Dehalococcoides mccartyi CG5: one gene and its partner. The main gene of each other region encodes a partner of the protein of the gene in region 2 in a complex. Links are inferred from orthologs where the notes say so. Each region holds a gene or a part of one and is shown on either strand. Other genes may lie near its edges. The genes, in order: trxB and trxA.

The links.
Region 1: the proteins of trxA (region 2) and trxB are in contact, whole or in part, in a crystal structure (PDB 1F6M), measured with the Escherichia coli proteins. The link is inferred for Dehalococcoides mccartyi CG5 from one-to-one orthologs.

The regions. Positions count from the first base shown.
Region 1 is NZ_CP006951.1:386,716-401,524, forward strand. The notes cover bases 6,773-9,769. They hold trxB (thioredoxin-disulfide reductase), read right to left. Parts: upstream 8,733-9,769; coding sequence 7,812-8,732; downstream 6,773-7,811. Other genes in these bases: dnaB (replicative DNA helicase), read right to left, coding at 6,773-7,286; rplI (50S ribosomal protein L9), read right to left, coding at 7,287-7,742; plsX (phosphate acyltransferase PlsX), read right to left, coding at 8,713-9,756. Also shown: lysA (diaminopimelate decarboxylase), read left to right, coding at 104-1,408; X794_RS02020 (ATP-binding protein), read left to right, coding at 1,422-2,453; X794_RS02025 (PSP1 domain-containing protein), read left to right, coding at 2,446-3,279; X794_RS02030 (HNH endonuclease), read right to left, coding at 3,268-3,798; X794_RS02035 (ATP-binding protein), read right to left, coding at 3,870-5,279; X794_RS02040 (DnaD domain-containing protein), read right to left, coding at 5,203-5,913; more of dnaB, read right to left, coding at 5,910-6,772; X794_RS02065 (acyl-CoA dehydratase activase), read right to left, coding at 9,796-10,647; X794_RS02070 (M20 family metallopeptidase), read right to left, coding at 10,673-11,866; excinuclease ABC subunit UvrA, read left to right, coding at 12,080-14,809.
Region 2 is NZ_CP006951.1:502,308-516,808, forward strand. The notes cover bases 5,561-8,249. They hold trxA (thioredoxin), read right to left. Parts: upstream 7,239-8,249; coding sequence 6,882-7,238; downstream 5,561-6,881. Other genes in these bases: cobS (adenosylcobinamide-GDP ribazoletransferase), read left to right, coding at 5,561-5,565; cobC (alpha-ribazole phosphatase), read left to right, coding at 5,584-6,186; cobU (bifunctional adenosylcobinamide kinase/adenosylcobinamide-phosphate guanylyltransferase), read left to right, coding at 6,240-6,806; X794_RS02625 (sensor histidine kinase), read right to left, coding at 7,375-8,249. Also shown: X794_RS02575 (ABC transporter ATP-binding protein), read left to right, coding at 1-551; X794_RS02580 (adenosylcobinamide amidohydrolase), read left to right, coding at 541-1,311; X794_RS02585 (cobalamin biosynthesis protein), read left to right, coding at 1,314-2,240; X794_RS02590 (pyridoxal phosphate-dependent aminotransferase), read left to right, coding at 2,224-3,330; cobT (nicotinate-nucleotide--dimethylbenzimidazole phosphoribosyltransferase), read left to right, coding at 3,703-4,761; more of cobS, read left to right, coding at 4,801-5,560; more of X794_RS02625, read right to left, coding at 8,250-8,520; X794_RS02630 (response regulator transcription factor), read right to left, coding at 8,537-9,211; X794_RS02635 (DUF3786 domain-containing protein), read right to left, coding at 9,281-9,925; acsC (acetyl-CoA decarbonylase/synthase complex subunit gamma), read right to left, coding at 9,957-11,303; acsB (acetyl-CoA decarbonylase/synthase complex subunit alpha/beta), read right to left, coding at 11,324-13,525; X794_RS02650 (acetyl-CoA decarbonylase/synthase complex subunit delta), read right to left, coding at 13,585-14,501. UniProt on the Escherichia coli protein: Participates in various redox reactions through the reversible oxidation of its active center dithiol to a disulfide and catalyzes dithiol-disulfide exchange reactions.

The DNA of each region.
Region 1 (14,809 bases), 110 kb from region 2 along the record:
AGACTAATAAAATCAGTTAAAGCAAATTCAGCCGGGCTGAGGATAAATTTTAATGGCAATATTCATTGACGCAGCTGAGTAAGCACTGGTATGATAAGCAATTATGGAACCAAGAATACAGGTATTCCCCAAAAACACTGAAGTAAAAAATAATCATCTGATTATCGGCGGGGTAGATGTTGCCGGGCTTTGTGCCAAATATGGCACGCCGCTGTATATTTTTGACGAACTTACCATCCGTCAGAATTGCCGTGATTTCAAGCGTGAGTTTTCACGCCGCTATGCAGACAGCTCTATCAGCTATGCTTCGAAAGCCTTTTTGCATCCGGCTTTGCTTAAAATACTGGCTGAAGAAGGCATGAGTCTGGATGTGGTTTCCGGCGGAGAGCTCTCCGTTGCCAACAACGCCGGTTTTCCTATGGATATGGTTTATTTGCACGGAAACAACAAATCTGCCGAAGAACTAAGGCTGGCACTTCGTCTGCATGTGGGGCGGATTGTGGTAGACAGTTTTGATGAAATAAAACTCCTGTCAAAACTGGCAGATGAGAGCGGGCATATACCGGATATATTACTCAGGATAACTCCCGGAGTAGATGCCCATACTCATCAACATATTACCACCGGCAAGCTGGATTCCAAATTTGGTTTCCCCCTGTTTCAGGCAGCTGAAGCGGTAGGTTTAGCTATGGCTCAGGCCAGCTTAAATCTGGTAGGTTTCCATTTCCATATCGGTTCCCAGATATTTGAAACCCAGCCCTTCCTTGACGCTATAGATCTGGTGCTGGATTTTGCCGCACAGGTGCAGGAACGTTATGGTTTTGATATAGAGGAACTGGATATTGGCGGTGGCTACGGCGTTCAGTACGAAGTAGACAAGCCGGCACCTCCCATATCTGCTTATGCAGAGGCTATCGGAGCCAAAGTGGTATCCAAATGCCGCAGTTTGAAGCTGACTCCTCCCAGTCTGAATATAGAACCGGGACGGGCCATTATAGCTCAGGCAGGTGTGGCTTTATATACGGTAGGGGTGATAAAAGATATTCCCGGCATTCGTTTGTATGCCTCGGTTGACGGGGGCATGGGGGATAATATCCGCCCGGCTCTTTACGAGGCTAAATATGAGGCAGTGGTGGCAAATAACGTCCAGTCAGCTGAAAAGGAAAAGGTAACTATAGCCGGTAAGTTTTGCGAATCCGGCGATATACTTATAAGAGATATTGAACTGCCTTCCCTCAGGACAGGTGACATACTGGCAGTTCCCTGTTGCGGGGCTTACTGTCTGCCTATGTCCAGCAATTACAATGGTTACCATCGCCCGGCGGTAGTAATGCTGAAAAACGGTGAAGACCGCCTGATACGGCGGCGTGAAACCGTGGAAGACCTTAGCCGTCTGGATTCGGTCTAAGCCGGATTTTCATATGTGGCGGATAATAGGGCAGGATAAGGTAGTCTCCTTTCTGAGTAACAGCCTCAGTCAAGACAAGCTTAGCCATGCTTATGTATTTCATGGCCCGTCAGGGGTGGGTAAAAAGCGGATGGCTCTCACCTTTGCCCAAGCACTAAATTGTCAGGCTTCACCGCCCCCCTGTCAGGAATGTTCGGTTTGCGGGCGTATTTTGTCTAGAAATCACCCTGATATTATCCACCTGGAGCTTCTTTCGGCTGAAGATGCGTCTGACGGCAAAGCTAAAGCTGAAATAGGTGTCAAACAGATAGAAGATATCCAGCATGCCGCCAGTTTGCCCCCATTTGAAGGTAAGTACAAGGTTTTTATTATCCATCAGGCAGAAAAACTTTCACTGGAGTCTTCAAACCGTCTTTTAAAAACACTGGAAGAAACCGGTTCCCAAAATATATTTATTTTACTTACCGCTGATAAATCGCTCCTGTTACCCACAGTAATTTCACGTTGCCAGATTTTGGAATTAAGATACGTTGAGATAAATCTTATCCGTGAGGCTCTGCTCAAGCAGGGTTTAGATGCGGAAAAAGCAGAGCTTCTGTCCCACCTCAGTCACGGCAGGGTGGGCTGGGCTATGGAAGTGGCTTCGTCTCCTGAAATACTGGAAGAACGTAAGGCAAATATTGAAAAAATCATATGGATACTGGGGCAGGACGAAGAAGAACGCTTTGATTATGCCTCAGATTTATCAAATCTGTTTGGTCAAAACCGCACGGCGGCTGAAGCTATACTGGATATGTGGCTGGACGTATTTAGAGATATGCTTCTCCTGAAGGCTGATGCCAACCAAAACATGACTAATATTGATTATAAAGATATACTATACATGGCCTCAGACAAACTTGGGCTTACAGACATACGTATAGCTATAGATAATATACTCAAGACCGAAGACCGGTTGCGGGCGAATGCCAATCCTAGACTTTGTCTGGAAGTGCTGATGCTCAGTTTACCCTTTGTAAAGGAAGGAACTGTAAAAAATGGTTGATATTGTAAAGATACGCTATAAACAAGCCGGCAAGATATATTACTTTGACCCGGCCGGTTTTGAACTTTACCCGTATGATTGCGTAGTGCTGGAAACCAGCCGGGGTGAAGAACTGGGCTGGGTGGTTGCCTCTCCCTCCCAAGTGGAAGAAAGCAGTCTGGAACAGCCCTTGAAGCCGGTTATACGTCTGGCTACCGCTGAAGATATGAACCGTGAACGCCAGCTTGAAGAAAAGAACCAGAGTGCGGTTGCGGAATGTATAGAGCTGGTAAACAAGCTTAATTTGCCTATGAAACTTATACGGGCGGAATACAGCCTGGACGAAAATCACGTAACCATTTATTTTTCAGCCGAAGACAGGGTGGATTTTCGGGAACTGGTCAGGGAAATATCACGCAAGCTGAGAGTCAGGGTGGAGCTTCGGCAGATTGGTCCGCGTGATGAGGCCAAGATGGTGGGCGGTTACGGAAGGTGCGGACGGGAACTTTGTTGCTGCAGTTTCCTGAGTGAGTTTGATCCGGTGTCTATAAAGATGGCCAAAGAGCAGAATCTACCGCTAAATCCCCAGAAGATTTCAGGTGTTTGCGGAAGGCTTCTTTGTTGTTTGGACTATGAATATGAAACCTACAAGGCAGCCAAAGCCAAAATGCCCAAGGACGGGCTGAAAGTATCTACTCCGGTGGGTAAAGGCGAAGTGGTTGGCGGTAATCCCCTTGAAGAGATGGTATTTGTCCTGCTGGAAAGCGGAGCTAATGCCGAGGTGGCTTTAAAAGATATTCGCCCTGATAAAGAAGGCCGCCGCCCTGATGCCCCGTTACACCACTAGTTTCGGTTCATCTCCTAGCCCAAGGTAAGGCCGCCATTCATGGCGGATATTGGCGTTTGCTCTGGGTAGCGAATACCCGTAACGATACTGTGGCACTCCCGGAGTGCACATAAGCTTCATATGAGCCTGTTCAGGAGTGCGCCCGGCTTTATGGCGGTTGCAGTGCAGGCAGGCGGCTACTACGTTTTCCCAAACATGAGGCCCTCCCTGATGCTTGGGGTTAACATGGTCTATGGTCAGTTCCAGATCTTTGCGTCCGCAGTACTGGCAGGTGTGTTTGTCACGGCTGAATATCTCAGCCCGGTTCAGTTTGGGGCGGAGCGGCGGGTGTTTTATGAGGCAGGATAGCCGTATGACTGAGGGCAGAGCGAAATGGTCTTTTTCAGAGTGCCAGAAGCCTAAGCCATCTTCCAGCATTTCGGCTTTGCTCTGGTACACAAGCAAAACAGCCCGCCGTATATGGCATACGTTTAGTGGCTGGTAATCCTGGTTCAAGACCAGTACCTGATGGTTGTCCATCAAACACCGCTTCTCCCGAAAAGATTATGCTTATTCTAAACAAAATCCTACAGCAGGGCAAGTCTGTTCGCTTAGCGTTGGGGGCGGGTGGTCCTCATACGGGATACAGGGCGCTGCTTCTGTTGCCCGGTACTGTCACAGCGGAAGTTGGGGGCGGTAATGTTAAATACCATACTTATCTGGGGGTCAACGAAGCGCGAGCTTATGGCCACCTCTATTTCACTCAGCTGGCATCTGGTAGTAATTACGGTGGCCAGACGGCGGTTATAGCGGTAATTTATTACCTGATAGAGTTTTTCCTGCGCCCAGGGAGTGCTGGACTGTTCCCCGAAATCATCCAGTACCAGTAGTTTGGCGTTTTTAACCGCATCAAACATCTGGTCATATGAAGTTTTGCTTTCAGGACTGAAGGTGGAACGCAGGTGGTCTAAAAATTCGGGCACAACCACAAACATGGCAGGTTTGCCTTGGCGGTAACGTTCATTGACAATGGCGGATGCCAGATGGGTCTTGCCGCAGCCCGTTTCCCCTTGAAACACCAACCAGCTTTCCGGATTTCGGGAAAAATCCAGTGCCAAGTTATAGGCGGCATCTATATTCTGGCGTTGTTCCGGAGTCAGGTTTGACCGCTTGTGGTCATAATTTTCAAAGGTCATTTTCTTTTGAAGTGCCAATGCATTATCCCAGCGGTATTCCAGACTGTCCTCCGGGTTTGGGGCAACTGTGTATATTTTAGATATGGATTTATCCAAAAGACGGCTCTGGATACGGGGATCAAGCTCATTTATGGGGGTAGACAGAGTGATAATGGTGGGTAACTCCTGACTAAAGCGGTAAGTGAGCAACTGGTCAAGTTTTTCTTTTGACCATTCCGAACCACTCTGGACGGTCAGGTCATCTATCACTAACAGGGGGGCATTTTTGAGTATATCAAAGCTCTGGCTGTAACCGGCATCACTGTCAGGCTCAAAAGATTTTTTTAGGTCATCTATCAGTTCGGATGCTCTTTTGTAGAGAACCGGCTGTCCCGTGGAAAGGCGTCTGTTGGCAATGGCGGCAGCCAGATGGGTTTTGCCCGCACCGCTTGGTCCGGTGAAAACCAGCCAGCCGGTGGGGTTGGAGGCGAAATCCAGAGCTGCCTCGTAAGCCTGTTTAAATGTGTCCTGACTGTGGGGTTCGTCAGTCTTGCCCAGAGAATTCAGCTTTTCAAAGGTATACTTATACAAGCCTCCCAGACAGCTATATGTCAGCAGGCGTTTTTCCCGGTCTGCACCGGATTCGGACTGGGTACACTGGCAGGGGACTACCCGGCTGAAATCCGTTACCCCTTCGGCTGAAACAGGGTATACGAATTTAGCCCCTTTACATAACGGGCACAGGTTTTCTTCGGCCGCCTTTACCGCCTTATCTTTGGACGAGGTGGTCGTACAATTGGCCTTTGTATTTATCTGTTTCCCCAGTATTTCCTTTATGTGTTCCACTGTTTTTTCCCTGACTTGACCAATTTTCCAGTATTCGTTCTATATAGCGCCAGTTGTGTTTATTCAGGCTGACAGCCTCTTTTATGGCTTCGGCAATCCATTCTTCGGGATACAGCTTTTCAGCTTCTTTCAGATTGTCTGCCAGCATGGGGGTCAGCAAACCTATATTCTGTTCGTAAAGTTTAAATATATTGGGTTGTCCGGTTTTGCCGGTTATTACTTCTGCTGTTACTTCTTTTAAACCGGGTAAAGCCAGACTGCCATTTTTTATTTTTTCCACTACGGCTGTATCAGCTTCAGTATTAATAAAATAAAGCTGGTGGTTGTGTTTTCCGCTTTTCAGTTCCAGCCCCAGCAGGGTTCCCCGTTCCACCGCCATTTTGAGGGCTTTCTCCAGTGATTGCAAGCTTTCGTTTGGGGTTTTGCCCAAAGTGTTCATCAGGGTTTCTTCTGCCCCCAGTTCGGCCAGAGTGGTGTATCTGGGGTAGCCCTTTTTGGCCTGAACAAGGCTGAATACCGCTAGACTTACCTTAAGTTCTGCCGGGTCTTCAATCAGCGGCGCTACCCGGTGGATAAAATAACGGGATACGGGAGTAAACTCCTGTCTGACAGGGACGGGCGGCGGGTTACTCATAAGAAGCTGGGCTCCGTACTTGACCCCAGATTTTCAAAACGGGTCAGGTCATGGCGGAAGCGGCACTTTACAGTACCGATAGGGCCGTTACGGTGTTTAGCTATTATGATATCTGCGATTTCACGCGGGTATTCCTGATCCGGGTGAAGGTTTGCCCATTCCTCTTCTTTATAATAAAACTCGTCACGGTATATAAATACCACTATATCCGCATCCTGTTCAATAGAACCTGATTCACGCAAATCTGAAAGCTGAGGCTGATGGGATGAGCGGAACTCCGGGGCACGGGAAAGCTGGGAAATGGCTATAACCGGCACATTCAGTTCGCGGGCAATGCCTTTTAGTGAGCGCGAGATATAGCTTATTTCCTGTACCCGGTTTTCTTTGGTATTGCCTTCACCCTGAATGAGCTGAAGATAGTCCACAATAATAAGGTCTATATTTTGTTCGTAGCGTAGCCGCAGGGCTTTACTGCGTATTTCGGCTACCCTTATCTGGGGCGAATCATCTATAAAAATGGGTGCTTCGGAAAGTACGCCGATGGCATCCATTATTTTGCGTTCTTCATCAGGGTTGCTTTCATTCAGGCGGATGGAACGGGAATTTACGGCGGCTTCATTGGAGAGCAAACGCTGTACCAGAGACTCCCGTGACATTTCCAGACTGAAGATAGCGGTGCAGGCTCTCTGTTCAACCGCTGCATTTCGGGCGATATTCAGAGCAAGAGAGGTTTTGCCCATGGAAGGGCGTCCGGCCATAATAATAAGGTCTGAACGCTGAAGCCCGCCTAAAAAGGTATCCATACCGGTCAGCCCGGTAAGCACATGGGGAATAGCCTGATAGCCCTCACTGCCGGGGGCAGGTACGGGTTCAAAATACTTGTCTAAAATATTTTTAATATGGGTAAAGCCCAAGCTTGAGCGTTCATGGCGAAGGCGGAATAGCAGGTCTTCGGCTTTGCCCAGAGAATCCGAGACATCAGGGTCGGCTTTGAAACCCAGTTCGCTTATTTTCTGCCCGGCGTCAATAAGCTGGCGCATAACCGAAAGGCGGTAAACTATGCGGGCATAATGTTCAATATCCAGGGAGGTGGGTACTACCGAAACCACATGGCTCAGGTAGGCTGACCCTCCGCATTTTTCCAGCTTGCCCAGCCGTTCCAGTTCCTGGGCTACGGTAACCTGATTGATGGCATCACTGCGGCCGTACAAGGACATGCAGGCCTCAAAAATAAGGCGGTTGGGTTCGGTGAAGAAATCCTGCGGCTTCAAGATGGGTATGATATCAAAAATAGCCTGCCCGTCTATCAGCAAGGAACCGCTTACCGACTCCTCGGCATCTACATCGTATGGCGGCAGCTTGGAATCAAGCAACTAAGTATTCTCCTCAGCAGTGACTGCCAGATTTATCTTGGAAGACAGGTCTTTGTTAAAGCGGATAACAACTTCATAGTTGCCCAGCTGGCGGATAGGTTCAGCCAACTCCAGTTTGCGCTTGTCTATGGTCTTGCCAGTTTGTTTTTCAATCTCAGCGGCAATCACAGTTGTAGTTATCTGCCCGTAGAGTTTGTCTTTTGCTCCGGTTTTAGCTTTTAGATTTACCTTGGCTCCGTCCAGATTTTTAGCCAATTCTACCATTTCAGCTTCAGCCTTGGCTTTGCGGCGTTCTTCCGCTGCCTGTTTGGCTGCAATCTCACTCTTTACTGCGGCAGAAGCCGGCATGGCCAGTTTGTTAGGTATAAGATAATTTCGGGCATAGCCGTCATTTACTTCTTTTATATCTCCGGTTTTTCCTCTGCCGGGTACATCTTTCAGAAAAACAACCTTCATGCCAACCCCTTTTTAATTTACTATTATACTGGAAAAGCGGAGTAGTTTTGTACCCTTAAATAATTAAATTTACAGGTCAAGATACCGCTTGGCGGAAAGAGCGGCAACCGCTCCGTCTCCGGCAGCGGATATAACCTGCCTTATTGAGCCGCTTCGGATATCACCGGCAGAGAGTATGCCGCTTACTGACGTTTCCATCTGGTCATTTACCAGAATACTGCCGTTTTTGTCCATATCCACCACCCCCTTCAGGTAGGTGGTATTCGGCTGTAAGCCCACGGCTACAAAGAGTCCGTCTATCGGCAGGGTGGAGGTTTTTAGGGTCTTCAAGTTATTTAGGCTGAGTGACTGAATACTATCCTGCCCGTTTATGGAAGTGACTACGGTATCCAGCACCAGTTCAATATTGCTTTTGTTTTTAGCTTTATCCATTAACACCGCATCTGCCCGGAAACCTTGGCGGCGGTGAATCAGGTAAACTTTTTTGGCAAACTCGGACAGGTGAAGGGCTTCGTAAAAGGCCATATTACCGCCTCCCACTACCGCAACAACCTTGTCATTGTAGAAAGGGGCATCGCAAGTGGCACAGTAGGAGACTCCCCGCCCGGAAAACTCCTCTTCTCCGGGCACTTCCAGTTTATTGCGTTCGGTCCCCCCGCAGATAATAATACAACGTCCGCTCAGGCCGCCTGTTTCAGTGACAACCTCAAAGTGGTCTTTGGTTTTATGAATGGCATTTACTTCAGCCGAAGTTATCTCCACTCCGTATTTTTCGGCCTGTATTTGCATCTGCTGGGTCAGGTCAAAACCGGTGATGCCCTCCGGAAAGCCGGGGTAGTTATCCACTTTTTCCGAACGGGTTATTTGCCCGCCTACAAAAGCACGTTCAATAACCAGTGTCTTTAGCTTTGACCGTCCGGTATACAAGGCAGCAGTTAGTCCGGCCGGGCCGCCACCTATAATTATTACGTCATACAGGAGTGTTGACATTTTTGGGGTCTCCTTCCGTGCCTGCTTTAGTACGGGACTTGATATCTTCGGCAATCAGCTTGTCCACGCCTTTTTCAGCAGTGCGTTTGGCCAGCCCGATGGCATTTTTTATTGCCCGGGCGTGGCTTCGTCCATGAGCAACTATGATGGTTCCTTTTACTCCCAGTAAGCAGGCACCGCCACATTCTTCAAAATCCATACCTTTTACCATAGAGCCCAAGCCCACGTCAGCCAGCAAAGCCCTGCCCCGCAGGTGGGCGGCGCTGTCAATGGCGTGGCCTACTTTACGGACCTTAAGCAAAGCATCTCCCAGCCCTTCAAGGGTTTTAAGCACAATATTTCCGGTAAAGCCGTCCGTCACAATCACGTCAGCCTTGTTCAGGGATATATCATGCCCCTCTATATTGCCGATGAAGTTGAGCTTGCTTTTTTTAAGTAACTGGTGGGTTTCCAGTGTGAGTTTGGTGCCTTTAGCTTCTTCTTCACCGTTATTCAGTAAGCCTATTCTGGGGTTTTCGAGTCCCAACACCTGTTTGGCATATATATTGCCCAAATGGGCGAATTCATCCAGATGGTTGGGGCGGCACTCTGCATTAGCTCCCGCATCTATCAGCAGTGAAGGGATATGGGGGCGGGTGGTAATGATGGCACCCAGTGCAGGGCGTTCAACCCCCTCTATTTTCCCAAGAATAAAAAAGGCTGCCGCTAAAACCGCACCGGTGTTGCCGGCAGAGATAAAGGCGTCTGCCTTGCCCTGTTTAACCAGAGAAGTGCCTATTACAATAGCTGACTTAGGTTTGCCTTTGATAGCTTCCACAGCGTGTTCATTAAAAGTTACGGTTTGAGGGCAGTGGACTATCTCTATGGGCAGTTTTTTCAGGTAATGCCCGGCATGTACATGGATAACCTCTTTTTTGCCCAGCAGGATAAGGCCTATTTTGTACTCTTGGGCAGCCTTGAGGGCACCTTTGATAATTTCCTTTGGGGCGTAGTCACCCCCGTCTACATCTACCGCTATTATCATTTATATCCTCTTAGAAATTCATCTTAATTAAAACCGGGACTATACTTTTTCCCGGAGAAAAGGGGTATCAAACCCCCGAAAGTTGGTGGGCTTGGCAGTTGTATTTATATTCGTGTCCTGCCGAAGCAGTAAAGCCACACCCCATGCCCCGGTTATTTCCGGCCGGGGAGGGACTATCAGTGAAAAGCCCAGTTCTTCTTCAAAGGCTTTCTTCATGGCAGGGTTTCGGGCAACTCCTCCCTGAAAAACTACCGGCTGGCGGATTTCTTTGTGAAGCCCCAGGTCGTTTAAATAATTTCTGGCAAGAGCTTTACATAAACCATAAACAATATCCGGACGGCTACTGCCGGTCTGCTGGAAGTGAATCATATCTGATTCAACAAATACAGTACAGCGGCCTTTCAGTTCAATGGGGTTTTGGCTAAACTGAGCCAGTTGACCCATGTCCTCCAGTGAGAGATCCAGACGGCGGGACTGGTGTTCCAGAAAACTGCCGGTGCCGGCGGCGCAGATGGTATTCATGGCAAAATCCACTACAAAACCGTTTTCCAGCAGTATAAGTTTACTGTCCTGCCCGCCAATTTCTATCACCGTTTTCACTTCCGGTATCAGGTGGGCGGCAGCTTTGGCCTGTGAGCTGATTTCGTTTTTTAGCATATCCGCACCCACTGTTTCGGCTACCAGTTCACGGGCACTGCCTGTCACCGCCACCCCCAGCACTCGGGTGCTTTCCGGTAAACGGGACTGCAATTGCCTTAGTGCCAGTCTAAGGGTATTTAACGGATCTCCGGCGGTAGGCAGATATACCCAGTCTGTCAGTTCAGCAGATTGTGACAGGCATATTACTTTTGTAGATACAGAACCGCTATCAATACCCAGAAAAATGTTCATCTAAATAACCTATGGCCGAAAGGGTTCAAGCAGACGGCCGGGTAGATTTTTGAAACTCTGTTTTTACTTTATCCAGATTGGTTGAGTTACTAAATAAATCGGCTGCGGTCATAGCCATAGCCTTGGCGGCATCCAGCGCACCCTTTAGACCGTTCACCGAACAGGCAGCGGATGCAAATTCTTCCGTGTGTCCGGAGACTTCTTTGCGGGTAATGGCATAATATCCGTGCAGGCTTGGCAAAATCTGGCTGACATTGCCCATATCGGTACTGCCAAAATTCATATCCGAGTTTTCAAGCAGAGTTTTACGACCAAGCAGATCCATGTTTTTTACATATAAATTTGCCAGTGCCATGTTGTTATTCATGGGTGCATATATGGATTTATCAAAGCGGTACTCCAAACGGGCACCGGTAGCTTGGGCGGCAGACTTGAAGCAGTCCAGTACCCTGTCCATCAGCTCTTTCAGGTAAGGCATAGTTTGAGAACGTATCAGGAAAGTGCCGGCAGAATGTCCGGGTACGATGTTGGCAGCTTTACCCCCATCGGTAATAATGCCGTGAATGCGGGCGCTGGGCTCTATATGCTGGCGGAGTGAATTCAGACTGGTATAAGCCAGTACTATGGCATCAAGTGCGTTTATGCCTTTGTCAGGGTGGGCCGCGGCATGAGCCTCTTTACCGAAATACTCCACATTTAGGGTAACACAGGCAAGTGCTTGGGTAGTGGCAATATCTTCATTACCGGGGTGGGCTATGAGAGCCGAGTCCAGTTCTTTAAATATCCCTTTTTCCACCATCTGTATTTTGCCTCCGCTAAGTTCTTCAGCCGGAGTGCCTATCAGACAAACAGTCCCCCCGCAAAGCTTGGCAGCCAGACAGGAGGCTACGGCTGCACCTGCCGCCGAGGTGGCAATAAGGTTATGGCCGCAGGCATGTCCCAGTTGGGGCAGGGCGTCATATTCAGCCAGAAAACCTATAACCGGTGTTCCATGACCAAAAGTGGCTTTAAAGGCAGTATTAAGGCCGCCTATGTTTTTTTCAATGCTGAAATTTTGGCTGGACAGATATTCACAAAGCCATTCTACTGCTTTATGTTCCTGATAGCCCAGCTCCGGGTTGGCATGCAGCTTCAGAGACAGCTCTTCCAAACTGCCTTTTTCAGTGTTAATCATTTTAATGATGGCACTTTTGATATCGGCAAGATTGTTATCTGACATTGGCCTGATTATATCCCAAACCAGCCCGAAATACCATTTGCTGGCCCACCGGAGAGGATTAAAATGTGTTTTTTAACCGTTTCGGCAAGGATGGATTAGGCTATTTGGAGCTTTAATGGGGGTTTGGTCTTGGCTTGTTTAGCATTATGGTGTAAAATATTAGAACACATGTTTTGATTTGGTTAGCTAATAAATGAACAGGAGACTTTGCCGGTGGCTCAGGAATATATAAAAATTAAAGGTGCCCGCGAACACAACCTCAAAAACATAGATGTCCAAATTCCCCGTGACAAACTGGTGGTTGTGACCGGGCTTTCAGGGTCAGGTAAGAGCTCTTTGGCTTTTGATACCGTTTATGCCGAAGGGCAGCGCCGCTATATGGAGTCTCTTTCCTCTTATGCCCGCCAGTTTCTGGGCAGAATGGAAAAACCGGACGTAGACCATATAGAGGGGCTTTCACCGGCTATCGCCATTGACCAGAAAGGGGTCAGCCACAACCCCCGTTCTACGGTAGGCACAGTGACTGAAATATATGATTACTTGCGTTTGCTGTTTGCCCGTACCGGACACCCTCATTGCCCGGAGTGCGGCAAGGAGATTTCTGCCCAGAGCGTGGAACAGATAACCGATGCAGTCCAGCTGTTACCTGAGGGTGCCAAGATACTCATTCTGGGACCGCTGGTAAGGGGACGCAAGGGTGAGTATACCCAGATGTTTAAAGACCTCCGCAAATCAGGCTACGCCAGAGTTAGGGTGGACGGGCAGATTAAAGATTTGTCCGAAGATATAGAACTGGATAAAAACAAAAAACATGATATAGAAGCGGTGGTAGACCGTCTGGTGGTTGGTCAGGCGGGCTCACAGGGACGTGTTGCGGATTCGGTTGAAACTGCTCTGAAGCTGGGCGGGGGGCTGGTGGTAATATCGGTGGTGGACGGGCAGGATATGCTTTTTTCCGAAAAATTTTCCTGTGCGGATTGCGGTGTAAGCCTGGGTGAAATAGAACCCCGAACTTTTAGTTTCAATACTCCCCATGGCGCCTGCCAGACGTGTATGGGGCTGGGTGCCAAGATGGAGCTTGACCCTGAGCTGATTATACCGGACAAAAATCAGTCTCTGGCGGACGGGGCTATCAGTCCTTATCAGAACCAGAACTGGTACTTCGGACAGGTGGAAGATTTGGCCCGCAGGGCGGGTTTTTCGCTCAACAAGCCTGTTTCCACTTTTACTCCTGAACAAATGCAGTTATTGCTCTACGGTGAGGGTGGTGATATTCATAAATACCGCAACCGCTACGGGCGTGTAAGGGAATACACCAGTGGTTTTGAAGGGGTTATACCCCGTCTGGACAGACTTTACCGTGATAGTGAGTCTCAGGGAGTACGGGAGAGTATTGAAAAATATATGCTGGCTAGCCCCTGTCAGGCTTGCGGAGGCAAAAGGCTTCGCAAGGAAGCCCTGTCAGTAAAGATAGGCGAACGCAACATTGCCGATGTGGCGGGTATGTCCGTAGATGAACAGTTTAAATGGGCAAATGAACTGGCTGGCAAAAATACCCTGTTTAGCAAACGGGAACAGCTTATAGCCGCCCAGATACTCAAAGAGATACGTTCACGTTTGGGGTTCTTAAATAACGTGGGTCTGGAATATCTAACTATAGACCGTATCGCCGGAACTTTGTCCGGCGGTGAAGCCCAGCGGATACGTTTGGCCTCACAGATTGGCTCCGGCCTGATGGGGGTGCTATACGTTTGTGACGAACCTACCATAGGCTTGCACCCGGCAGATGATACCCGTCTGGTGGAAACCCTGCAGAAACTGCGTGATTTGGGCAATACCATACTGGTAGTGGAGCACGATGAATCTGTGATGAGGGCGGCGGACTATATTATAGATATGGGGCCGGGGGCGGGTGAACACGGCGGGCGGGTAGTGGCTACCGGCAATATCAGCGAAATAATGCAAAACCCGGCTTCACTTACCGGCCAGTATCTATCCGGCGCCAAGGTAATACCTGTGCCCGAAAAACGGCGGGATGGTAACGGGCAGGAACTGCTCATACAGGGTGCCCGCCAGAATAATCTTAAAAATATAGACGTACATATCCCTCTGGGCAAGCTGGTTTGCGTCAGCGGCGTTTCTGGCAGTGGCAAGTCCACTCTGGTTACCGATATTCTTTTCAAACATCTGGCTCAGGTATTTTACGGGGCTAAAGACAGGGCCGGCGGGTCAGATTCTATAACCGGCACGGAGCACATTGACAAGATAATAGAAATAAATCAGTCGCCCATCGGGCGGACACCCCGTTCAAATCCGGCTACCTATACAGGGGCATTTACCAATATACGGGAATTGTTTGCGTCAGTGCCCGAATCCAAGGTAAAGGGTTACGGGCCGGGGCGGTTTTCATTTAACATAAAAGGTGGACGCTGCGAAACCTGTGGCGGAGAGGGTTATATCCAGATAGAAATGCAATTTCTGCCGGATGTGACTGTTCCCTGTGAAGTTTGCCACGGGGCACGTTATAACCGCGAAGTGCTGGAGATAAAATTTAAAGATAAAAACATTGCAGACGTACTGGATATGACAGTGGACAGGGCGCTGGAGTTTTTTGAAAATTTCCCCAAAATCAGCTCCAAACTGCAAACCATGCAGGATGTGGGTTTGGGGTATATCCGCATAGGTCAGCCGGCACCTACATTGTCGGGGGGTGAGGCCCAGCGTATCAAACTGGCAACCGAACTTTCCAAACGGGCTACCGGGCGGACTTTATACATACTGGACGAACCTACTACCGGGCTTTCTTTTGAAGATGTGGCGGCACTTCTGCGGGTGCTTCAGCGGCTGGTAGACAGCGGCAATACTGTGGTAGTTATTGAGCACCAGCTGGATGTTATCAAGAATGCAGACTGGATAATAGACCTAGGGCCGGGTGCAGGCATA
Region 2 (14,501 bases):
CCGCTTTTGAGATTGTTCTGATGGGGCGAAACCCCCATATGGGTACTTTCCAGTATGAAAGCCACAAGGATATCGCTATAGCATGGGAGGCTCTGGCAAGGGCAGGGGTACTGCATCTGGCTGACCGCCAAATCGGCGAACTTTCCGGCGGGGAGATACAAAGTGTGGTTATTGCCCGCTCTCTGTGCCAGAAAACTGAAGCAATTTTGCTGGATGAGCCTACTTCCAATCTGGATATAGGCCGCCAGATAGAGATACTGGACCTTATCAAATCTGAGTGCCGCGAACGGAATATTACCGTTATTGCCGCTTTGCATGACCTGAATCTGGCTGCCCATTATTGCGAAAGGCTTATACTCATTGACAACAATGGCATTCATGCAGATGGCAGTCCGGTTGAGGTAATAACTACCGATAATATAAGCCGTGTTTACGGCCCCGGCAGTTATGTCCATACCCACCCACTCAGCGGGCTTCCGGCAGTACTGCCGCGTCTGGGTAATATCCGGTGCAATGCAAACGGTGAAAAGGGAGGCACGGATGCTCACTGAGAAAGTAAATATACGAACAGTTGCCGAATTTCACGGCATAAAAGCCGAGGTTATAGAGCATGAGGTTTGGGGTGTTCCTGCCAATGCTTTGGTTGTTACTTTTCCTGAAGAACGGCGGGCACTTTCCGGCAGGCAGGGTTACCGCAAGATAAAGGCAGTGTGCAATATTTATCTGCCGGATGCTATCTGGCCGCGCCTGCATGATGATAAATTAAGCTGGAACGGGTATTACCGGCAGGTTTTTTCAAAGGCACTGAGTGCTATCGGCATCCCCCTTTCCAAAGTATTGGTTTTATCCACCGGGGTTACTATGGACCACCTAGCTATCAATGAGGAAAAACGGGGTGATTTGTGGGTGGTGGCTCTGGCTACCGCCGGAGTGGAGTCCAATGCTTTGCGGATTGGACAGGATAAATCTTCAGGCATTGACCGCAACGGCAGATTTAAACCCTTTGGTACCATAAATACCATTATCCTCACCAGTGAAAATCTTTCACAGGCAACATTGGCTTCCTGTTTCATAACAGCTACCGAGGCTAAGACTATTGCTCTGGATGAACTGGGTATTATGAGTGCTTATACCCCGTCTCTCAAAGCCAGCGGTACCGGTACCGACCAGATAGTGGCAGTTTCCGGTATGGGTGACAAGGCAACCTACGTGGGCGGGCATACTCTGCTGGGTGAACTGATGGGGCGGAGTGTTACTTTAGCTATTAAAGAAGCCTTGACCAAGCGTATTGCCAGCAGAAAAGGACACTAGATATGGAAATCCTGCTGATATTCCTGCTGGCGCTTGTTATTGATATGGTCTTTGGTGACCCTCCAAATGCCTTTCACCCGGTAGCTTATATGGGCAAGGTAATTTCCCTGTTTGAACGGGCAGGCTTTAAAGGCGGCAAGGGATACCAGTTTGTTTATGGGATAGTCATGGTTATTTTCACCATGGCACTATTTTTCGTACCGGTATATTTCCTGCTGGACTGGTTGCAGGGGATAAATAGTATAGTTTACATAATAGTTTCAGCTATACTCTTTAAGATGTGTTTTACGGTTACCGGGCTGCGGAAAGCAGCTTTGCTTATTAAGCGATTGTTAGAAAAAGATGACATTGCCCAAGCTCGTTTTGAACTTCGGTCTCTGGTTTCACGGGATACGTCCAAACTGCCCCAGCCTAAACTGGTAGCGGCGGCAGTGGAATCTGTGGCGGAGAGTATCGGAGACGGGTTTGTGGCTCCGCTCTTTTTCTTTCTCATATTCGGTGTCCCCGGCGTTATGGCATACCGGGTAGTGAGTACTTTTGACAGCATGGTGGGCTACCGCGGAAAATACGAATATCTGGGCAAATTTGCTGCCAGATTTGATGATGTGCTTAATTTTATACCGGCCCGACTGTCTGCCTTGTGTATACTGGTTGCCAGCTTCTTTGGGCGTTACAGCCCCGCAGGGGCATGGCGGATAATGTGGCGTGACCATGGGAAGACCCAAAGCCCCAATGCGGGCTGGCCTATGGCTACTGCGGCAGGTGCCCTTGAAGTTTGCTTGGAAAAAGTGGGACACTACTCTCTGGGGGATGATATAAGACCGTTGCTTCCCCAAACTATCAGCTGTTCGCTTGTGCTTATAAACAATGCGGGCTGTATCTGGGTTTTAATAAGCGTGGGAGTGATTTATTTTGCCCGTATTGCCTAAACCGCAGCTGGAAAAACTAAAGCCATGTTACCATGGAGGCCCTAACTATGCCGAGCTTAAAAAACTGGGTATAAGCCCTGATGCGGTTATGGATTTTTCGGTTAGCTCAAACCCGTATCCGGCACCGGTGGAACTTAAAGAAGCTTTGTCTTCTCTGGTTATTGACCGCTACCCGGACTCTGAGTCTGCTGAACTCAAAGAATATCTGGCGGGGAGGCTTTCGCTGAAACCCGAAAACCTGATTATAGGCAGCGGCTCTATGGAGGTTATCCGTCTGGTGGCTGGGGCATATTTCGGGGTGGGGGATACAGTGCTGATACTTAAACCCACTTTTGGCGAGTATGAACTGGCGGTGGAAGTAGCCGGTGCCGACATAATTGAACAGTGGGCAGATGAAGAGAGCGGCTTTAAGTTTGATTTGGATTTAACCTGCCGCATTATTAAAAAACATCAACCCAAAGCGGTATTTATTTGTAATCCCAACAATCCTACCGGGGTTTATCTTTCCAAAGCAGATATTGAAAAAGTGCTGAATGTCTGCACTGATACACTGCTGGTGCTGGATGAGGCCTATATAGCTTTTGCTGAAGATTGCTGGAAATCAGCAGATTTGCTTGATTCGGACAATCTAATAGTTATTCGCTCTATGACCAAAGATTGTGCTCTGGCCGGGCTAAGGTTGGGTTACGGCATGGCCTCGGCAGAGATAATAGCCAACCTGAAAAAGATTTGCCCCCCATGGAACGTGAATGCCGCTGCCCAAAAAGCAGGGCTGGTTTGCCTGCGTCATCCCAGCTATCTGGCGGAATCTGAAAAGAAGATAAAGGCCTCTAAAGAGTATTTGATGCAGGGTTTTATAAGGCTGGGTTTCAGTGTGTTTCCGTCTGAGACCAATTTTTTCCTGCTGAAGGTAAGGAGTGCTGCAGATTTTCGTTCAGCATTCCTTAAATATGGGTTGATGGTGCGGGACTGCACTTCATTTGGTCTGCCCCAATACGTGCGTATAGCTCCCCGTACCCAAAGTGAGTGTGAACACCTGCTTGAGGTTAGTGTTGAATTAAAAAGTAAGTCTGAGATTTATCCAGCCTGATTGACTGGCAGGGTTTTGTCTGATATAGTTTTTAATGGTGATTAACAAACGGAACACGGTTTGAATCCGTGGCGGTCCCGCCGCTGTGACTGGGGACTTCGGTTTCTTTAAAGCACTTTTTGTGCAACCACTGTTGGAGTAGTACTCTGATGGGAAGGGTGAAACCGGGGGATAATCCGGAAGCCAGAAGACGTGTTACCACCAAACCGGATACCTGATGGTAAAGGGGCCGGCTCATCTTGAAGATATTTTGAGATGTGCCAGCCCCTTTTTTATTTGGGCAGGCGCCAGAGGAGGACAAACTGAGCATAGCCTGAAGTGCAAAACCGGATATATATTAACCCAATTTATTTATAAAGGAGTTTTAAAAATATGGAACTATTAAACGCAACACTTGCAAAGATATACGGGCTGGATAAAGAAGCCATGGTCAAGGCTCAGGCACATCAGGATATCCTGATCAAACCACAGGGTTCTCTGGGCAAACTGGAAGCTATTGTGGTGCAACTGGCAGGTATTCAGGGTGATGCCAAACCAAAAACCGCCAAAAAAGCCATTATAACCATGGCTGGTGACCACGGCATTATTGACGAAAAGTTTCACAACTGGCCGAAAGAAGTAACTGTCCAGATGCTGCAAAATTTTGCTCATGGCGGTGCAGCCATAAATGTCCTTTCCCGGCAGGTAGGGGCGCGTAACGTGGTAGTTGCGTTAGGTGTGGCTACTCCCATGGCTGCAGACCCGAATATAATTAACCGGAATATTGCACCCGGTACCAACAATATGGTTCATGGCCCGGCTATGACCCGTGAACAGGCTGTAAAGGCTATTGAGGTGGGCATAGAGATTGTAAACGCCGAGGTCAAGAAGGGGCTGGATCTGGTAGGTACCGGTGATATGGGTATTGGCAATACTTCTCCGTCTGCTGCTATCTGCTCTGTTATTACCGGGCGGTCACTTGAAGATGTAACCGGGCGCGGCACAGGTGCTTCTGATGAGCAGATGAAGCTGAAACGCAACGCTATTGCCAAAGCTATTTCCCTGAATAACCCTGATGCTAAAGATGCGATTGATGTATTATCTAAAGTGGGCGGCTATGAAATTGGCGGTCTGGCAGGAGTAATACTGGGTGCGGCGGCTAATAGAGTGGCGGTGGTTGTAGACGGCTTTATCTCCGGTGCGGCGGCTCTTATTGCTTATACCATCTGCCCGCAGGTAAAAGACTTCATGTTTGCCGCTCACCAGTCAGTAGAGCCCGGACACCGTATCCTGCTTGAGCATATGGGGCTGGATGCTATTTTGAAAATGGATATGCGTCTGGGTGAAGGAACGGGTGCGGCTCTTGCCATGAATATTATAGAAGCAGCTAACCGTATCCAGCACGAGATGGCCTCCTTTGCAGATGCAGGGGTTTCCGAAAAGCAAAGTTAGGTGTATTCTGGTATAATCCCGGGTTAAGGAAATGTATATATGGGTTCATTTTTAGCGGCTTTCCGCTTTCTTACCAACATACCTGTACCCTGGCTGAAAGAAGACTGGCAGGGGGAGAAGTCACGGCTGGATTTTGCCCGCTCACTCGGCTTCTACCCCCTGGTGGGTTTGATTATCGGGCTGATACTGGTCGGTTTGGGCTGGGTTTTCAGCCTTTTTTTACCTGATGTATTGACCGCCGCTTTGCTGACAATAAGCTTGGTGATAATTACAGGCGGTTTACATCTGGATGGTTTGACAGATACCTTTGACGGAATAGCCGCCGGTCATAAGTCATTTGAACGCGCCCAGGAGGTAATGCACCTGCCGGGAGTGGGGGCTATAGGTGTGCTGGCGGCAATATGCCTTTTGCTTTTAAAATTTTCTGCTGTCCTAAGCCTGCCTTCGGAAAGTTTTATCACAGGTCTTATTTTGTTCCCGTTAATCAGCCGCTGGGCTATGGTCTATGCGGTGGTTAAGTATCCCTATGTCAGGTCACAGGGTTTGGGCAAAGAGCTTAAAGGCGAAACTGCCAAAGCCAGTTTGTGGTGTGCTACTATTTTCTGCCTGACAGTTTGCGTAGTTTTAGGCGGCTGGGCAGGGTTTCTGGCTATGTTTGGGAGCTGGTTGCTGGTTATGTATCTGGCATCTTTCTTCAAACGCAGACTGGGTGGTCTGAACGGGGATACTTACGGTTCAATTAACGAATTTACCGAGGTAGCAGCACTGGTGTTTATAGTGGCCTTATCCGGGTATTTCAGCTAGGTCAGAGGAGCGTTTGATATGAAGCTGATAATGGTACGTCACGGTGAGACAGAAACAGATAATTGCCGCCGTTACTGGGGGCACAGTGATATCGGGCTCTCAGACTGCGGGCATGCTCAGGCAAACTCCCTTCGCGAATATCTGGCTTCGGTAAAGATAGATGCCATTTATTCCAGCCCACTTAAACGCTGTATGGAAACTGCCGAAACCATCGCCTACGGACGGCCTCTTTTGGTCAATAAAAATAATGATCTGAAAGAGATAGATTTTGGACGGGTGGAAGGCCTTACCTACGATGATGTAGTGGAACGCTACCCTGATATAGCCCAAAAATGGGCTGAAGGCAGCTTTGACGTGCACTTTCCTGACGGGGAAAGTATGGCACATTTTGCCCAGAGAGTAATCAAATTTGTAAAAATGCTTTCCAAGCACAAAAGTGACGATACTCTACTGGTAGTGGGGCATGGGGGTGTTTTCCGTATCCTGATATGCCATTTTCTGGGTATTGAGTATAAACACTGGTGGCAGTTTATACTGGGGGTGGGTTCGGTAACTGTTTTGGATATTTACCCGGAGGGGTCTATACTGGAAAAACTGAACGATAACTCCCATCTGGACTGATTTCAGGTATATGCTCAGGCAGGGCGTTTTTATAATACCGGAGGGGTAGCAAAATGAATTATTTACTTATTGGCGGTGCCCGAAGCGGCAAGAGCAGTTATGCTGAAGAATTGGCCAAGTCCATAGGCGGCAAGGTCGTATTTGTAGCTACCGCCGAAGCCGGTGATGAAGAAATGAAAACCCGTATCCTGCGGCATCAGCAGGCCCGTCCGGCCGAATGGGGTCTTATAGAGGCCAGTTTGCAGGTGGGTGAAAAAATAAGCGCCCATGGAGGTAGTGCCGGCGTGGTCATACTGGATTGCATTACCCTGCTGGTAAATAACATAATGTGCAAGTATATGCTTGAACACGGTGATGAACTTACGGGTGAGGCGGCAGATTATCTGGATGCCGAGGTTAAAAAAGAAATAAATGGCATAATAAATGCTATGAAAAAAACGGGTGCATCATTTATTGTAGTAACCAATGATGTAGGTGCTGGTCTTATTCCGCCCAATGCCATGGCCAGAATTTACCGTGATTTACTAGGCAGGGCAAACCAAATGCTGGGTGCATATGTGGAATACGTTTATCTGATGGTAGCCGGACTGCCCATGCAGGTGAAACCCTTGTTGCGTTAGTGGCAGTTTTGTGGCCAGCAGAGTATTAAAAAACCCCCGGGTAACGGGGGTTTTTGATTTTTGGTATTAGGAGAGCTACTTCTGGATTAGCTGGTCAATCTTCTGGCTCAGGGCAGATTCAGGTACCGCACCCACCACCATATCAGCTACCTGACCGCCTTTGAAAAACAGCAGGGTGGGTATGGACATGACCCGGTATTGGGTAGCGGTGGTTTTATTTTCATCTACATTCAGTTTGCAGAACTTAAATTTACCCGCGTATTTAGTAGATAGTTTGTCAATTATGGGGGCTACCATACGGCAGGGACCGCACCACGGAGCCCAAAAATCTACCAGTACGGGTTTATCTGATTTCAATACCTCAGCAGCAAAGCTCTGGTCGGTTATTTCCATTACCATATCGTTTCTCCTTAGTGTATTAGTGTCTCTTATAATACTACTTTGGCGTTCATTTGCTGTCAAGGCGGTTTAACGCCGGTGGCAGGGGTTTGCCCATTGTTTGGCTTCTTTCACTCGTGTATGGGGCAAAGATTTTTATAGGGAAGGATTTGCGATATAGACACAAGGTTTAGACATCGTCATCCTCAAGGTTGCCGGAATTTGGTACGGCCACTGTTACCATTGTGCCTACGTCCGGTTTTGACTGAATGGAGAGGCGTCCGCCAATAAGTTGAGCCCGTTCCTGCATACCGGTCAGTCCCAGTTTGCCCAGAGCGGCCAAATCTCCCACCCGTTCCGGCAGTAAAAACCCTTTGCCGTTGTCCTTCACAGTCAGGGTTGCTTTGTATTTGCCGAAGTCTATATAGACCCAAGCCTTAGTTGCCTGGGCGTGCTTGCCTACATTGCGCAGAGACTCCTGAACAATCCGGAATAATACCAGTTCGGTTTCAGGGGCAAAGCGGCGGATTTCTCCGTTTACATCTATATCAATATTTATGCCGAAGTGTTTTGAAAGGTCAGGTATCAGCCATTCCAGCGCAGGTATCAATCCCAGGTCGTCAAGTACCGAAGGCCGCAAATCCTGGGCAAAGCGACGGACTTCACTTAAAGTGCGGTTTATATGGTTCTGCATCTCTTCCAGTTCAGCCAGATTGTCTTCGCCAAGGTTGGGGTTTTTGGTTACAAAACGGTCTATGGCGCGTGATATTACAATCAGGTCTTGAGCTGTATCATCGTGCAGTTCCTGAGCAATACGGCGGCGTTCATCTTCCTGGGCTATAGTAATTTGCTTAAGGTAAAAACGCAGGTTTTGCTGCATACGTTGTAGCTCGCGCTGGGCAGTTTCCATCTTCAGGTAAGCTTGTTGACGGTGTTTTTTATCAGTTTCATAGCTTTCCAGCCAGAGATTAACTACCAGCCCGATGATAATAATGCCAATAATTTCAATAATATCATCAGCTGTAACAGTATCTGTGACGAAAATATTGGGAATAATAATGGCTATAGCCAACAGAAGGGATACAAGACCCGGTCTCAGACCGAATACCAGAGCTGTATAGGTAACCGGGAGCAACATTATCAGCCGTCCCACCGAATGGCGGGTCAGGTATAGAAAAGAATCAGGGTCAATTTGGCCGATGAATGGCAACAACTGAGGGTAATGAAGGAAAAATCCCCCGGTAAACAGAAGCACCAGTATCCAGATATGCACATTGGCAAGTAATCTGGGCAGGCGGCGGATTTGACTATAGAGGAAACTAAATACTTTTTTCATAAGGTTATATCGGATTTCAGGGCAAATCTTCCATGATAAACCAGCCGCGTTTCAGCCCGTAGAGAATAGCTTCAGTCCGCGAACCTACCGATAACTTTTTGAAAATATTTGAAAGATGGGTCTGGATAGTACGGTTGGATAAATACAGCTGGTCGGCAATATCTTTATTGCTGACGCCCCGTGCCGCCATTTTCAATACTTCTATTTCACGTTCGGTAAGCGGGTTTACAGCAGATAGTTCCTCTGTTTTAGCGGCTTTGTTAATCAGCTGGTCAATAACCCGGCGGGTAGTAGAGGGCTGGAGTACCGATTCGCCGGCATATACAGAGCGGATAGCTTCAAGCAACTGGGTGCCCTTCACGTTTTTCAGCAGAAAACCGGCGGCACCTGCTTCCAGTATGGCCAGAATATACTGCTCAGATTCGTAAGCTGTAAGTATAAGTATGGCAGTGGTAGGCAGGAGCTGTTTTATCTGTTTGGTGGCCTCAATTCCATTTAGGCGGGGCATGGCAATATCCATAACTACCACATCAGGGTGAACCTTCATGGACATTTCTACGGCTTCAACTCCGTCTGAGGCTTCGCCCACCACCATCATGCCGGATTCGCGCTGTATAAGCTCCCGCGTGCCTTCCCGTACGATTACGTGGTCATCTGCCAAAAGCACTTTTATCATCTGGGTAGTTTGCATAATATTTCCCTCGTTCTAATTATATACTCAGGGCAGGTATGGTACAACGCATTTATCAGACGGTCTACTTTAAAAGGTTTTTTCAGTAAGCCTGCGGTTAAGGTTTTGGCAGATTTCAGTAATTGCTTCGGTATCCAGATAGCGGGATATGGAGCGGTCAAAGATAATGTTGCCCTCTGGGGGAAATTCATCATCTCCCTGCCAGAATACCAGCCACAGGGGCAGACGGGGCAGAGCCTGAAAGAGGAAGCTCACATCAGCCTGTTCTGCTTTTTTACCGCCTAATGAAATAGCAGACAAATTAAGCTTTGCCGGATTTGCGATATAAAGTGCTATAAGGCTTTTTAATACCCGGTTATAGAAAACAGGCTGGTAGTTGGCTCCTTCAGGCAGTTCTTTAAAACTTATCTGCTCGCGGGAAACCGGTGTGCCGTCTGCCTTTAGCAGGTAATGCAGGATAAGGGCTTCTTCCCGGGGGGACAGGCTGGTATCCGGGCTGGTGACCGCCGCATTACGGGTGTCTATCTCTACCCTGAACCTGAAATATTTAAGATGAATAAAGGGCGGTTGGAGTACAGCACCTGCCTGTCGGCTTATTTTATCAAAATCCTGCACGGCCAAAAAATGGCTGCGGTTAAGTTCAAGAGTGCGTTTGGTGGCCAGTTCAAAATTGCGCTGAGCAGGCAGGTTGAAAACTTCTTTGGGGTTTGTCATCTAACCCTCCAGCTATAAATTAATAAATCACTCAGGGTTTAAACTGCTTTAAATAAGCCGGTATATGGGCGGCTTCACGCGGACCAACCATTATCTCCCAGCCGGATAGTTCTTCTTCCAGACCGCCGCTTTCCATAGAGGCATACCCGGGGATAATCAGTTTGCGGTGATTGACCTTCCCGGCAATGCCGCTGTTTTTTACAAATTTGCCTATGGTATCTGCCCCGAATTTGCCGGCTGCCCAGGCAGTCATAACCGAAAGCCCTTCGGTATCTTTTATCAGCAGGTAACACGGCACGCGGCTGGTTTCCATTTCACCGGCAACGATAAAATATGTCAGCGAGAAGTTGCAGGTGAGCATGACCGGCGAATTGGCATCAGGATTATTTATTTCATAGATACCCTCGGTGGTAGCTAAGGGACGCTGAGGGTCGGTATAAAGGTTCATACGTGCTACCAGCAAAGGGAACAGGGTTTCACCCCTGAAGTCAGACAGCACCAGTATACCCGCATATTTGGCGGTCAGTATGCTGGCAAACAGAGACTCCTTCATGTGGTCTGAAGTTATCAGGCAGGGGAAATTAATAACCGGAAAGCCCAAAGGACGGAATTTCTTCAAAATGGCTGCCCGCCGAATGGCGATATTGTCGGCTAAGGTTTGTTTAAAGCTGGCGGGAGAGCTGTCAAGCACAATATCTTTAATACCCAGTGATTGGAGTTTGATGGTAAGTTCAGCCAGGTCTGTCAGGTTTTTCGCTTTGGCTACTAGCGGGCAGTTGTATTTTTTAGCCAGCTCTGCCATTTCGTTGCTGTTTTCCGCAGTAGCGGCATAAAGAAGGGGTTTGCGTTCAGCGCAAATCTTTAAGGATTCATCAAGCACAGTGGTATTCGCACATATCAGCATTAGGCTGGCTTGGCATTTTTCGGCGGCAAGTTTGACCAGTTTTAGGTATTTTTCACTTGAACCGCTGTCTGCCCTGAGTGCCAGCATATCCGGCTTCAAAATAGCACCTACCCGTTTGTACTGAAAGCTGTTGAAAGCGGTCAGTTTGGTGTTCTGCTCGGTTTCGGTCAGATTGTCTGAGAGTAGCAGGGCAATGCCGGATTGGTGCTCAAACCGCTTCTCATGGCGGTGCATGACAGTTTCGCCACCTATCTTAAAGGAGTATATACCTGTACCTATGCTTACGGTTCTGACCGGGGGTGCAGAAGCTTCTTCCAGTTTCAGTTTGGTTTCTTCTGAAACGTAAGGGCAGGAAGAAAGTTCAGCTCTGCCGCCTGCCAGACTCATGGCAAATGCCAGACAGGTGGGCACGCCGCATTCACCGCAGTTGGTTCGGGGTAAAAACTTATAAATTTCTATACCGGTAGGTGACATAATATTAAAAGGACTCCTTTCTAGATAAGTGGCTCAAGGGTCAGCGCCGGGTGCTGTTTTTCTTCAAGGAAGGGGAGTATTTCTTCCTCGGTAGTCCCCACGCTTTCATCTGCAATCCGCTCCAGCAGATCAGGCACACCCAGTTCGGCAGCTCTGGCATTGAAGCGTTCCCGTATTTCTTCCTTGAGTGATTTGGGCATCCATACTAGTCGCAGCAGACTGTCTTCGGCGGAGATAAATTTGCGCTGGGTAATATTGTATTTGCTGTGACCCAGAAAACCGGGAGTGGTAATACCGCCCCCGATAGTCCCGGCCAGAGTAGTAAATTTCATACCGCAGGGAGTCATGCCGGTGTGTTCGCGGTTTACGGTCATAACCCCGTTGCACAGGGGGAGTATGGCTGAAATACATTCGCAGCAGCCACAGGTGGTCATGGGGTCATAGATTATGCTGTATAGGTTGTAATGGCTGACTACCCCGCCGGAGGTTTTTTCTACAAACTGGTTTATGCCTGACCATTGCCCAAGCTTGGCGTCAATGACCGCCCCTTTGTTTACCGGCTGGTTAGGACCGATATTGTTAATCTCATTGGAAGCACGGCAGTCCATCCAGTTGTAAGCTCCGCACAGGCCGGTTCTTTCCGGGCTGACTATGCATACGTGGCTGGGGGCAAATGACTGGCAGAGGGTGCATGAGTAAAAAGTCTCGGTATTTTCATCTGTCATGCCTTCAATACGTTCATCACGTTTGGTATATATCTTTTTGGATTGCCTGCTTATCTCGGCCACTTTCTCAGGGGTGGTATAGAGTTTTATCTGTATTTTATCTACGATACCGCCAAAATCCTGATGAAGCTTGGCATGAAGTATAGAGCCTATATGTTTAAGAGAAAAACCCTTGGCAGCCGCACTCTTGCCTATGCGTAACCATGCGATATCTCTTTGTCCGATATGCATAACCCCCTGGGCATAGTTTAAAAGGTGGTGTATTTGGCGTTCCAGTATAGGTTCGTAATCTTCATTCATTTTGTGACCGGCTGCTTCTACCACAATGGCCAGCGGCAGACGTGAACCTTCAGGCATATCAGACACATCCTGCCCGAATAGCTCTATTTTACCGTCGGTAACATCGTCCATTTTGGCGGTTGTCACCAGCTCTACCATCTGGGTGCGGCCGCCGCCGCATTCTAGATATATCTGTTCACCCCGTACCCTTTCGCCTTCGTAGGCAGGTCCGTAAGCTACCGGTACAGGTACTTTGGTTACGTTTACTTTTATTCCCCGCGCATCCATTGCCTTGGAGACTATGCGGCTATAAGGTATGCCTGCCAGCACTGAATCAACTGACTCTACCCCCGGCAAAATGGGCAATACGGATTTGTCCGCAATGATCGGGAAGCCGAAATTAAGTGCCCCGGCGGCATTGGCATACCATTCATCACTTATATCTCCCAGTGGCATAATAAAGGCCTTTATGCGCTCCTGGCTGTATTCAAAAAGTTTAGCTCGGTTGCCCGGTTCTATATTTCCGAAGGACAGGGCTACCCTGACTGCAAAACCGAAGGCAAAGATAGCGGCAGTGGCTTCGTCACCGAATGAAACCAGACGGGGTGTCCAGCCCAGCTCAACATCCGCATCAGCCAGCTGTTTGGCAAAACGCTTGCCCTGAGATTCGCCGCACATAAATGTGTACAGATTTTTTTGCTGAAGTTCAGCGGCTATGCTTTCGGCAGCGGCATTGTCAGGTGCCGCACCTATTATGGCGGCAAAACCGGGGGCGGTGCCGTCTACGAACTCTACCCCGCGTTTACGCAGGATAATATCATCGGCCGCACCCAGCCAAATATTATCAGGGGTGGGGTCTTCGGTATTGGTGTAATATTCCGGCTGGCTAAGGTAACGCAGGGCTTCCAGCATTTCCTCTGCAAACAGAGTGGACAGGCCGGCTTCCAGTACTGCACCCAGCTCGGTTACGTCCTCGGCATTTACCTCTGGCGGGGGCAGCATCTTGAAGCATTTATCAAAGACCATTCCCATATCAGACAGTTTTTCAACCTGAATACCCAGTATGCCGTAAATAACCGGCAGAAAATAGGCAGTATTCGGGAAACCCACGGCCGTATCTGGACAGTTAGTAACCAGCGTTTGTTTATACACTTCGTAACTGGCATTTACTATATTCCGTGCACCTTTTATAGCGGCTTCGGCTACTGTTTTACTCATCTTTCATGTCCCCCTTTGATAATCAGGGCATTATCCCTAAGTGTATTAAGGTGGCAGGTTCAGCCAAGTTCGGCCATCAGCTCACCCACCAGACGCATAGATTCCGGGTGACGCATTACCAGTATGTCTGCCCCGGCAATAAGTAAAATGGCGGCAGACATGGCCTCTATCATAATAGCCCTTTTTTCAGTATTGCCCAGTTCAGGGCTTTCCGTTTCGGGTATTTTGGCTTCTTTAGTTTTCCATGCCTCCCGTCCTATATTACAGATAATGGGGTACTGGAGGCGTTCATCCTGTTGGGTCAGCGCCGCCAGACGGATACGTTCGATAACCGAATAGGCATATTCAATACCGTAGCCTATGCTGCTTACGGTGGGATCCATAATTATTTCATTTGCCGGTACACCCAGATTGCCCAGCAGGATATTAAGCTGTTTAGCCAGATTTATGTCTATGGGGGAGGAGGCGATAATGGTATGTTTATAGGCCATGGCTTGGGCGGCTATCTTCTTGTAGTCACCCTCTTCTACCGGCCCAAGTATAAGTTTTTTATCCGGACAGATTTCACTTATCTTGCGGAGTACCTCTGTATCCTTCTCATGGTTGGCTGTTCCCCAGACTATCAGGGGCACGTCTACGGCGTTTGCCACTTCACGGACTATCTTTGCGGCCTCTTCGGCAGAGCGGTCAAGCCCGTTCGGGTCAGTACTTTCCAGTTGGAGGCAGATAATTTTTGCCTCGTAGGTGTCAACGCACTTTTTAGCCCAGCTGACCGGGTTGTTTACCGCATCTCCAAAGGGTTTTAAGGCGTCTGCCGGCCAATCTAAGGGCGGAGTATCCTGTATCTCCATGGCAATCTTAGGTTTACGGGGCATATCCCCCTCAAACAGGTAGAAGGGCAGGGCAGTTTCACCGCCTACGGTTACGGATTTTGGGCCGTCACCCAGAGTTATTTCCCTGATACTGCCGCTATAGT